4 regions of the Streptomyces sp. NBC_00887 genome follow, and region 3 is predicted to be linked to each of the others. Evidence: riboswitches for the same ligand, from Rfam matches in the RefSeq annotation. Region 3 holds a riboswitch; each other region holds the start of a gene.
The links. Region 3 has a riboswitch for thiamine pyrophosphate ahead of thiC (phosphomethylpyrimidine synthase ThiC). Riboswitches for the same ligand answer to the same signal wherever they lie in the genome.
Positions count from the first base shown of each region.

Region 1: it holds a riboswitch for thiamine pyrophosphate, as region 3 does, so the genes downstream of both, OG844_RS19225 (thiamine ABC transporter substrate binding subunit) here and thiC (phosphomethylpyrimidine synthase ThiC) in region 3, are expected to answer to the same signal.
Region 2: it holds a riboswitch for thiamine pyrophosphate, as region 3 does, so the genes downstream of both, thiO (glycine oxidase ThiO) here and thiC (phosphomethylpyrimidine synthase ThiC) in region 3, are expected to answer to the same signal.
Region 4: it holds a riboswitch for thiamine pyrophosphate, as region 3 does, so the genes downstream of both, thiO (glycine oxidase ThiO) here and thiC (phosphomethylpyrimidine synthase ThiC) in region 3, are expected to answer to the same signal.

Region 1 covers NZ_CP108788.1:4,251,958-4,254,130, forward strand. Annotated here, with positions in the region: gene OG844_RS19220 (ABC transporter permease) at 1-80, opposite strand, end outside; gene OG844_RS19225 (thiamine ABC transporter substrate binding subunit) at 125-1,222, opposite strand; TPP riboswitch at 1,294-1,400, opposite strand; gene rlmN (23S rRNA (adenine(2503)-C(2))-methyltransferase RlmN) at 1,478-2,173, opposite strand, start outside.
Region 2 covers NZ_CP108788.1:2,124,087-2,126,259, reverse strand. Annotated here, with positions in the region: gene thiS (sulfur carrier protein ThiS) at 1-38, opposite strand, end outside; gene thiO (glycine oxidase ThiO) at 35-1,252, opposite strand; TPP riboswitch at 1,250-1,362, opposite strand; gene OG844_RS09675 (hypothetical protein) at 1,414-1,755, shown strand; gene OG844_RS09670 (NAD(P)/FAD-dependent oxidoreductase) at 1,853-2,173, shown strand, end outside.
Region 3 covers NZ_CP108788.1:5,821,463-5,823,635, forward strand. Annotated here, with positions in the region: gene thiC (phosphomethylpyrimidine synthase ThiC) at 1-1,314, opposite strand, end outside; TPP riboswitch at 1,307-1,440, opposite strand; gene OG844_RS26620 (YibE/F family protein) at 1,512-2,173, shown strand, end outside.
Region 4 covers NZ_CP108788.1:7,878,594-7,880,766, reverse strand. Annotated here, with positions in the region: gene OG844_RS35940 (NAD(P)/FAD-dependent oxidoreductase) at 1-660, opposite strand, end outside; gene OG844_RS35935 (hypothetical protein) at 758-1,099, opposite strand; TPP riboswitch at 1,151-1,263, shown strand; gene thiO (glycine oxidase ThiO) at 1,261-2,173, shown strand, end outside.

The DNA.
Region 1 (2,173 bases), 1.6 Mb from region 3:
TCCGCCTTCAGTCCCCGGCCGACGATCGCGACGACGGGGTAGGCGAAGAACAGCGCGAAGAACGCGACGGGCACGGCCATCAGGCCGAGCCGCGCCGCGTTCCCCCCGCGCGGGGGACGCGCGGCTACTTCACGACGAGCGAGGACCACGACCGGACCCACTGCTCACGGTTCTTGGCGATCTTCTCCGGGGCCACGGTCGTCGGCTTGTCGACGGTCGCACCGAACTTCGTGAAGAGCTCCGGCAGCTCCGCGTCCTCGGCGACCGGGTTCACGAACATGTTGAGCGGCATGTCCTCCTGGAACTGCTTGCTGATCAGGAAGTCCAGCAGCGCCTTACCGCCCGCCTCGTTCTTCGCACCGTCCAGCAGGCCGGCGAACTCGATCTGGCGGAAGCAGGTTCCGGTGGCGACCCCGGTCGGTGCCTCGGTGGGCTGCGGCTCCGCGTACAGCACCTCGACGGGCGGGCTGGAGGCGTACGAGACGACGAGCGGCCGGTCTGCCTTGGTCTTCTTGCCGCCCGCCGAGCCGGAGAACTCCTCGTTGTACGCCTGCTCCCAGCCGTCGACGACCTTGACGCCGTTGCCCTTCAGCTTCTTCCAGTAGTCCTGGTAGCCGTCCTCGCCGTACGTGGCGACGGTGCCGAGGAGGAAGCCGAGGCCGGGCGAGGAGGTCGCGGCGTTCTCGGTGACGAGGAGGTTCTTGTACGCGGGCTTCAGCAGGTCGTCGAACGACTGCGGCGGCGCGAGCTTCTTGTCGGCGAAGTACTTCTTGTCGTAGTTGATGCAGATGTCGCCGGTGTCGACGGGCGTGACCCGGTGCTTGTCCGCGTCGAGCTGGGTGTCGGCCGCGACGCGGTCGAGCCCCTTCGCCTCGTACGGGGTGAACAGTCCGTTGTCCAGGGCTCGTGAGAGCAGCGTGTTGTCGATGCCGAAGAACACATCGCCGCGGGGGGATCCCTTGGTCAGGATCTCCTGGTTGAGCGCGGCACCGGCGTCACCGCTCTTCAGCACCTTGACCGTGTAGCCGGTCTCCTTCGTGAACTCCTTCAGGACCGCCTCCGAGGCGTTGAAGGAGTCGTGGCTGACGAGGGTCACGGTCTTGGACGCCTTGGAGTTCCCGGAACCCGAGGCGTCGTCGTCGGATCCGCCGCAGCCCGCGAGCACGGTCACGCCGAGCGCGGCGGCCAGCGCCGTCGCGGCGCACTTCGTGGTGGTGTTCATGTGATTCCTCCTGGACGTGACCAGGAAGAGACGCGGCCCTGCCCGCTCGGCGAGCGGGCAGGGCGCAACAGCTTGAGTAAGGTCCGAACTTCCTACCCGGAATGACCCGGGCGAGGTTCAGAGGGTCTGCGGCTCGGTGCCGCACTCTCAGCGCTGTGGCGCTCCCCTGTCGGAATATGAAGTTGATTTCCGGGCCAGGCTACACCGGCCGGATCACGCCGTTCCGGCCGGATGGCGCCCGTCCCCGGAACCTTGTCAGCGCTCGGAGGCCGCCAGCTGTCCGCAGGCCCCGTCGATCTCCTGACCACGGGTGTCACGGACCGTGACGGGTACACCATGAGCGGCGATCGCGTCGACGAACGCCTTCTCGTCCTCGGGCCGCGAGGCGGTCCACTTGGAACCGGGCGTCGGGTTCAGCGGGATGAGGTTGACGTGCACGCGCTTGCCCTTGAGCAGCCGGCCGAGCCGGTCGCCCCGCCATGCCTGGTCGTTGATGTCGCGGATCAGCGCGTACTCGATGGAGATGCGGCGGCCGGACTTCTCGGCGTACTCCCACGCCGCGTCCAGCACCTCCCGGACGTTCCACCGCGTGTTCACGGGAACGAGGGTGTCGCGCAACTCGTCGTCCGGGGCGTGGAGCGAGACGGCGAGACGGCACTTGAAGCCCTCGTCGGCGAAGCGCAGCATGGCCGGCACCAGGCCCACCGTGGACACGGTGATCCCGCGCTGCGAGAGTCCGAGGCCGTCCGGCTCGGGGTCGGTCAGCCGCCGGATCGCCCCGACGACGCGCTTGTAGTTGGCCAGGGGCTCACCCATACCCATGAAGACGATGTTGGAGAGCCGCGCGGGCCCGCCCGGGACCTCACCGTCACGCAGCGCCCGCATCCCGTCCACGATCTGGTGCACGATCTCGGCCGTGGAGAGATTGCGGTCGAGGCCGGCCTGCCCGGT
Region 2 (2,173 bases), 3.7 Mb from region 3:
GCAGGTGCGGGAGCGGCGGTGGGCAGGGGCTCGGTCATGCGGGCTGCTCCTGAGGTGCTGAAGTGAGGGCTCCGGGGGAGAGGTTCGGTGACGCGGGACCCCGGCCGGAGGACGCGAAGCGGCTCGGCGCGAAGGGGCGCGCCTCTGCGGGCAGTTCGCCGGTGGCCAGCACTTGGCCCATCACGTCACCGGTGACGGGCGTCAGCAGCACCCCGTTGCGGTGGTGGCCGGTGGCGAGGTGCAGGCCGGGCAGTGCCGTCGGGCCCAGCAGCGGGGCGTTGTCCGGAGATGCGGGACGCAGGCCCGCGCGGGTCTCGGTCAGCGGCAGTTCGGTGATGCCCGGCACCAGCTCGTGGGCGTCGCGCAGCAGTTCGTAGACCCCGCCCGCGGTGACCGTCGTGTCCCAGCCCATCTCCTCGCTGGTCGCGCCCACGACCAGCTCGCCGTTGGCGCGCGGGACGAGGTAGACGTGACTGCCGCGGACCACGGCCCGTACGGTGCGGCTGAGGAAAGGGGCGTACGCGGGCGGCACGGCCAGACGCAGTACCTGCCCCTTGACCGGGCGGACCGGTGGTACGACCTCCTCGGGGACCCCGGCGAGTCTGCCGCTGAGACTGCCGGCGGCCAGCACGACCTGGTCGGCGCTCAGCTCCGTACCGTCCGCGAGGACCGCTCCGGCCGCCCGGCCGCCCGTCACGCGGAGCCGCTCCGCCCGGGCCCGGTGGAAGACCACACCGGCCCGCTCACACGCCGTGACCAGGGCCGAGGCCAGCCGGCGGGGATCCACCTGGTGGTCGCCGTCCGCCCGCAGTCCGCCGCGCACGCAGGGGGCCAGCATCGGCTCCAGCCGGCGGCACTCGCGGCCGCTCAGCCACTCCGACGCCAGCCCCGAACGCTGCTGCAGGGCGTGCAGCTCCCGCAGATGGGCCCGGTCGTCGGAGTCCAGCGCGACCGCCAGCGTGCCGCAGGCACGGAAGCCGGTCTCCTGCCCGCTCGCTTCCTCCAGCTCGGCCACGAACGCCGGATAGCGGGCGGCGGAGGCGACATTGAGGCCGAGCAGCGTCTGCTCGCCGTAGTGGAGTTCGGTGACGGCCGCGAGCATGCCGGCCGCGACCTGGGCGGCACCGCCGCCCGGTTCGGGATCGGCGACCGCGACGGACATGCCGCGCCCGGCCGCCCGCCAGGCGGTCACCAGGCCGATGATGCCGCCCCCGACGACCAGGACGTCGGATCCGTTCTCGGAGATGCGCATGGGCGTCCAGCCCCTCCCTTCGCCGGCATGACCCGGATCAGGTTCGTACGGTCGGAGGCCGTCCAGCCTCCCTCTCAGCCCGGTGCGTCCGGGCTCCCGCGAGTGCCTTACGTTGGCCACCCTAAACCCCGCAACCCGCAGCCAGTAAGGGAGCAGCCACCGTGGCCCGTTCACTCGACGGACTCGTCCTGTCGCCCGTCGCGGACCAGGCACCCGGCCAGGTCGGCACCCGCACACGCTTCACCTACCGGGAGCGGGAGGGACGGGTCTGGGCCGAGTACGCGGGCGGTGACGTCGTCCGCGGACATCTCGTCGGCACCAGGGAGGGCGACACCCTGGACTTCCGTTATGTGCAGCTGAAGCAGGACGGAACGACCTCCGGCGGCCACTGCGTCTCGACCGTCACGGAACTCCCCGACGGCCGGGTGCGGCTGGAAGAGCGGTGGGAGTGGGAGTCCCAGGAGGGCAGCGGGACGAGCGTGGTGGAGGAGCTCGACACCTGATGGAACGTCAGGTGATTAGGGTGGCCGGGTGAGCGAGCAGACGGAACAGCGGGAAACGGGACAGCAGCCACGCCGGGTCGTGGTCGTCGGCGCCGGCATGGCAGGCGTGCAGACCGCCGTGGCCCTGCGCGAACAGGGCTTCGCCGGCCAGGTCACCCTGATCGGCGCGGAACCGCACCAGCCCTACGACAGGCCGCCCCTGTCGAAGGCGGTCCTGCTCGGCAAGGCCGAGGACTCCGCCTTCGACGTCGACTTCGAGGCGCTTGACATCACCCTGCGCCTTGGCCTCGACGTGAGCGGACTGCGCGCCGACGCACACGAACTGGACACCCCCGAGGGCCCCGTCCCGTACGACGTGCTGGTTCTCGCCACCGGGGCCGAGCCCGTCGTCCTGCCCGGCTCCGAGGGCGTTCCCGGT
Region 3 (2,173 bases):
GGCGACATCGGTGGTCAGCGGGCCGAGCGTGTAGAACGGCGCCTCCTCGCAGATCTCCTGCTGGAGGTCGATGTTCTCCTTGATCTTGTGCATCGGGACGTGGCCCGGGCCCTCGATCATCGTCTGGACGCCGAACCGCTTGGCGACGGAGTTCAGTTCACCGAGCGTGCGCAGTTCGGCGAACTGCGCCTCGTCGTTGGCGTCGGCGATGGAACCGGGGCGCAGTCCGTCACCGAGCGAGTAGGTCACGTCGTAGGCCGCGAGGATCTCGCAGAGCTCCTCGAAGTGCTCGTAGAGGAACGACTCCTTGTGGTGCGCGAGGCACCAGGCCGCCATGATCGAGCCACCGCGGGAGACGATGCCGGTCTTGCGGCGTGCCGTCAGCGGGACGTACGGGAGCCGGACCCCGGCATGCACCGTCATGTAGTCGACGCCCTGTTCGGCCTGCTCGATGACGGTGTCCTTGTACATCTCCCAGGTCAGCTCCTCGGCCCGGCCGTCCACCTTCTCCAGTGCCTGGTAGAGCGGAACGGTGCCGATCGGCACGGGGGAGTTGCGCAGGACCCACTCGCGCGTGGTGTGGATGTTGCGGCCGGTGGACAGGTCCATGACCGTGTCGGCACCCCACTTGGTCGCCCAGGTCATCTTGTCCACCTCCTCCTCGATGGAGGAGGTGACCGCGGAGTTGCCGATGTTGGCGTTGACCTTCACCAGGAACCGCTTGCCGATGATCATCGGCTCGATCTCCGGGTGGTTGACGTTGGCCGGCAGCACGGCCCGCCCCGCCGCGATCTCCTCGCGCACCACCTCGGGCTCCACGTTCTCCCGGATCGCGACGTACTCCATCTCCGGAGTGATCTCGCCGCGGCGGGCATAGGCGAGCTGTGTGACCGGCTGCCCGTCGCGGCTGCGGCGGGGCTGACGGGGGCGGCCGGGAAAGACCGCGTCGAGGTTGCGCAGGCCGCCGCGCGGCGACGTGTGCTTGAGCCCGTCGTCCTCGGGACGCGCCGGGCGGCCCGCGTACTCCTCGGTGTCGCCGCGGGCGATGATCCAGTTCTCCCGCAGGGGCGCGAGCCCGCGACGGACATCGGTCTCGGTGGAGGGATCGGTGTACGGCCCCGACGTGTCGTAGAGCGTCACGTCCTTGCCGTTGGTGAGGTGCACCTGACGGACCGGCACCCGGAGGTCCGGGCGCGAGCCCTGGACGTACCCCTTGTGCCAGCCGATGGACTTCCCGGCCTCGCTGTTCGCCACGTCCTGCGCATTCTGGGCGTTCTGCTTCGAGGCAGGCGTGCGTGCGTCCGCTGTGGTCATGAGACCTACTCCCTACGCCGGCATTACCCGGTAACAGGTTCGGCGGTCGGCGCAGCGTGTCCCGTACGGATATACGGAGGTCAGCGCCCTCTCAGCCCGGTGCTCCGAGCTCCCGCGTGTGCAAAGGTGCCTCCACGCTAGCCTCCCTCCTGGCGTGCTGGCCAGAGGGCCTCTCCCGTTCTTGGGATGATCGCCCGGTGACGTCCTCCCCCAGCGCCCCCGAACCGCACGGCCCCCGGTCCGGCAGTACGCAGAGCCATGCACCGGGCCACAGCCACGGCCCCGCCGCGCCCGTGTCCAAGCATCTGCGCAAGGTCATCGCCGCGGTGCTGATCCCGTTCGCCGCCGCGGTCCTGGTCGGTCTCGTGGCCTTCTGGCCGGGCGGCGCGCCCTCCCACGAGCGCACGGGTGTCGGTTTCGACCGGCAGACCCAGCAGGGCAAGGTGGTGGAGATCGCCAGGGTGGACTGCGCGGACGTGAACGCCGCGCAGGTGCCGCCCACCGGCGACACCTCGACACCCTCGGGGCGTGAGGCGGTCAACGAGCAGTCGGGGCTGTGCAAGAAGGCCACGGTCGAGGTGACGACCGGCAAGGACAAGGGCCGTACGTTCGTCGAGATCATCCAGCCCGACGCGACCAGGCAACTGAGGGACGGTCAAGGGGTGGTTGTGGCGTACGCGCCCGACGCGCCCCGTGATCTGCAGTACTCGGTGACCGACGTGGCCCGTACGTTCCCGATGGCCCTGCTGGCCGGGATCTTCGCCCTCGCGGTGATCGTGGTGGGCAGGCTGCGCGGGCTGATGGCGCTGATCGCGCTCGCGGTCTCGTTCGCCGTACTGACGCTGTTCATCCTCCCGGC
Region 4 (2,173 bases), 2.1 Mb from region 3:
GCGGGCGCCGATGCCGACGATCACCGCTCCGGCGGGGACCACCCGTCCGTCCGCCAGGACGACGGCACCGGGGTCGACGCGCGCCACCCGGGCGCCGGTGAGGAGTTCGGCTCCGCTCTCGGCGTACCAGCGGGCCATCGGGGCGGCGACGTCGGCGGGCAGGGTGCCCGCGAGGGGGCGTTCCGCTGCTTCGACGACGGTGACCGCGCAGCCCGCGGCACGGGCCGCGGTGGTGAATTCGGCACCGATCCAGCCGGCTCCCACGACCACGACGTCGTGCTGCCGCTCCAGGACGGGCCGCAGCCGTGCGGCATCGTCGACGGTGCGCAGCAGATGGACACCGGGAACGCCCTCGGAGCCGGGCAGGACGACGGGCTCGGCCCCGGTGGCGAGAACCAGCACGTCGTACGGGACGGGGCCCTCGGGGGTGTCCAGTTCGTGTGCGTCGGCGCGCAGTCCGCTCACGTCGAGGCCAAGGCGCAGGGTGATGTCAAGCGCCTCGAAGTCGACGTCGAAGGCGGAGTCCTCGGCCTTGCCGAGCAGGACCGCCTTCGACAGGGGCGGCCTGTCGTAGGGCTGGTGCGGTTCCGCGCCGATCAGGGTGACCTGGCCGGCGAAGCCCTGTTCGCGCAGGGCCACGGCGGTCTGCACGCCTGCCATGCCGGCGCCGACGACCACGACCCGGCGTGGCTGCTGTCCCGTTTCCCGCTGTTCCGTCTGCTCGCTCACCCGGCCACCCTAATCACCTGACGTTCCATCAGGTGTCGAGCTCCTCCACCACGCTCGTCCCGCTGCCCTCCTGGGACTCCCACTCCCACCGCTCTTCCAGCCGCACCCGGCCGTCGGGGAGTTCCGTGACGGTCGAGACGCAGTGGCCGCCGGAGGTCGTTCCGTCCTGCTTCAGCTGCACATAACGGAAGTCCAGGGTGTCGCCCTCCCTGGTGCCGACGAGATGTCCGCGGACGACGTCACCGCCCGCGTACTCGGCCCAGACCCGTCCCTCCCGCTCCCGGTAGGTGAAGCGTGTGCGGGTGCCGACCTGGCCGGGTGCCTGGTCCGCGACGGGCGACAGGACGAGTCCGTCGAGTGAACGGGCCACGGTGGCTGCTCCCTTACTGGCTGCGGGTTGCGGGGTTTAGGGTGGCCAACGTAAGGCACTCGCGGGAGCCCGGACGCACCGGGCTGAGAGGGAGGCTGGACGGCCTCCGACCGTACGAACCTGATCCGGGTCATGCCGGCGAAGGGAGGGGCTGGACGCCCATGCGCATCTCCGAGAACGGATCCGACGTCCTGGTCGTCGGGGGCGGCATCATCGGCCTGGTGACCGCCTGGCGGGCGGCCGGGCGCGGCATGTCCGTCGCGGTCGCCGATCCCGAACCGGGCGGCGGTGCCGCCCAGGTCGCGGCCGGCATGCTCGCGGCCGTCACCGAACTCCACTACGGCGAGCAGACGCTGCTCGGCCTCAATGTCGCCTCCGCCGCCCGCTATCCGGCGTTCGTGGCCGAGCTGGAGGAAGCGAGCGGGCAGGAGACCGGCTTCCGTGCCTGCGGCACGCTGGCGGTCGCGCTGGACTCCGACGACCGGGCCCATCTGCGGGAGCTGCACGCCCTGCAGCAGCGTTCGGGGCTGGCGTCGGAGTGGCTGAGCGGCCGCGAGTGCCGCCGGCTGGAGCCGATGCTGGCCCCCTGCGTGCGCGGCGGACTGCGGGCGGACGGCGACCACCAGGTGGATCCCCGCCGGCTGGCCTCGGCCCTGGTCACGGCGTGTGAGCGGGCCGGTGTGGTCTTCCACCGGGCCCGGGCGGAGCGGCTCCGCGTGACGGGCGGCCGGGCGGCCGGAGCGGTCCTCGCGGACGGTACGGAGCTGAGCGCCGACCAGGTCGTGCTGGCCGCCGGCAGTCTCAGCGGCAGACTCGCCGGGGTCCCCGAGGAGGTCGTACCACCGGTCCGCCCGGTCAAGGGGCAGGTACTGCGTCTGGCCGTGCCGCCCGCGTACGCCCCTTTCCTCAGCCGCACCGTACGGGCCGTGGTCCGCGGCAGTCACGTCTACCTCGTCCCGCGCGCCAACGGCGAGCTGGTCGTGGGCGCGACCAGCGAGGAGATGGGCTGGGACACGACGGTCACCGCGGGCGGGGTCTACGAACTGCTGCGCGACGCCCACGAGCTGGTGCCGG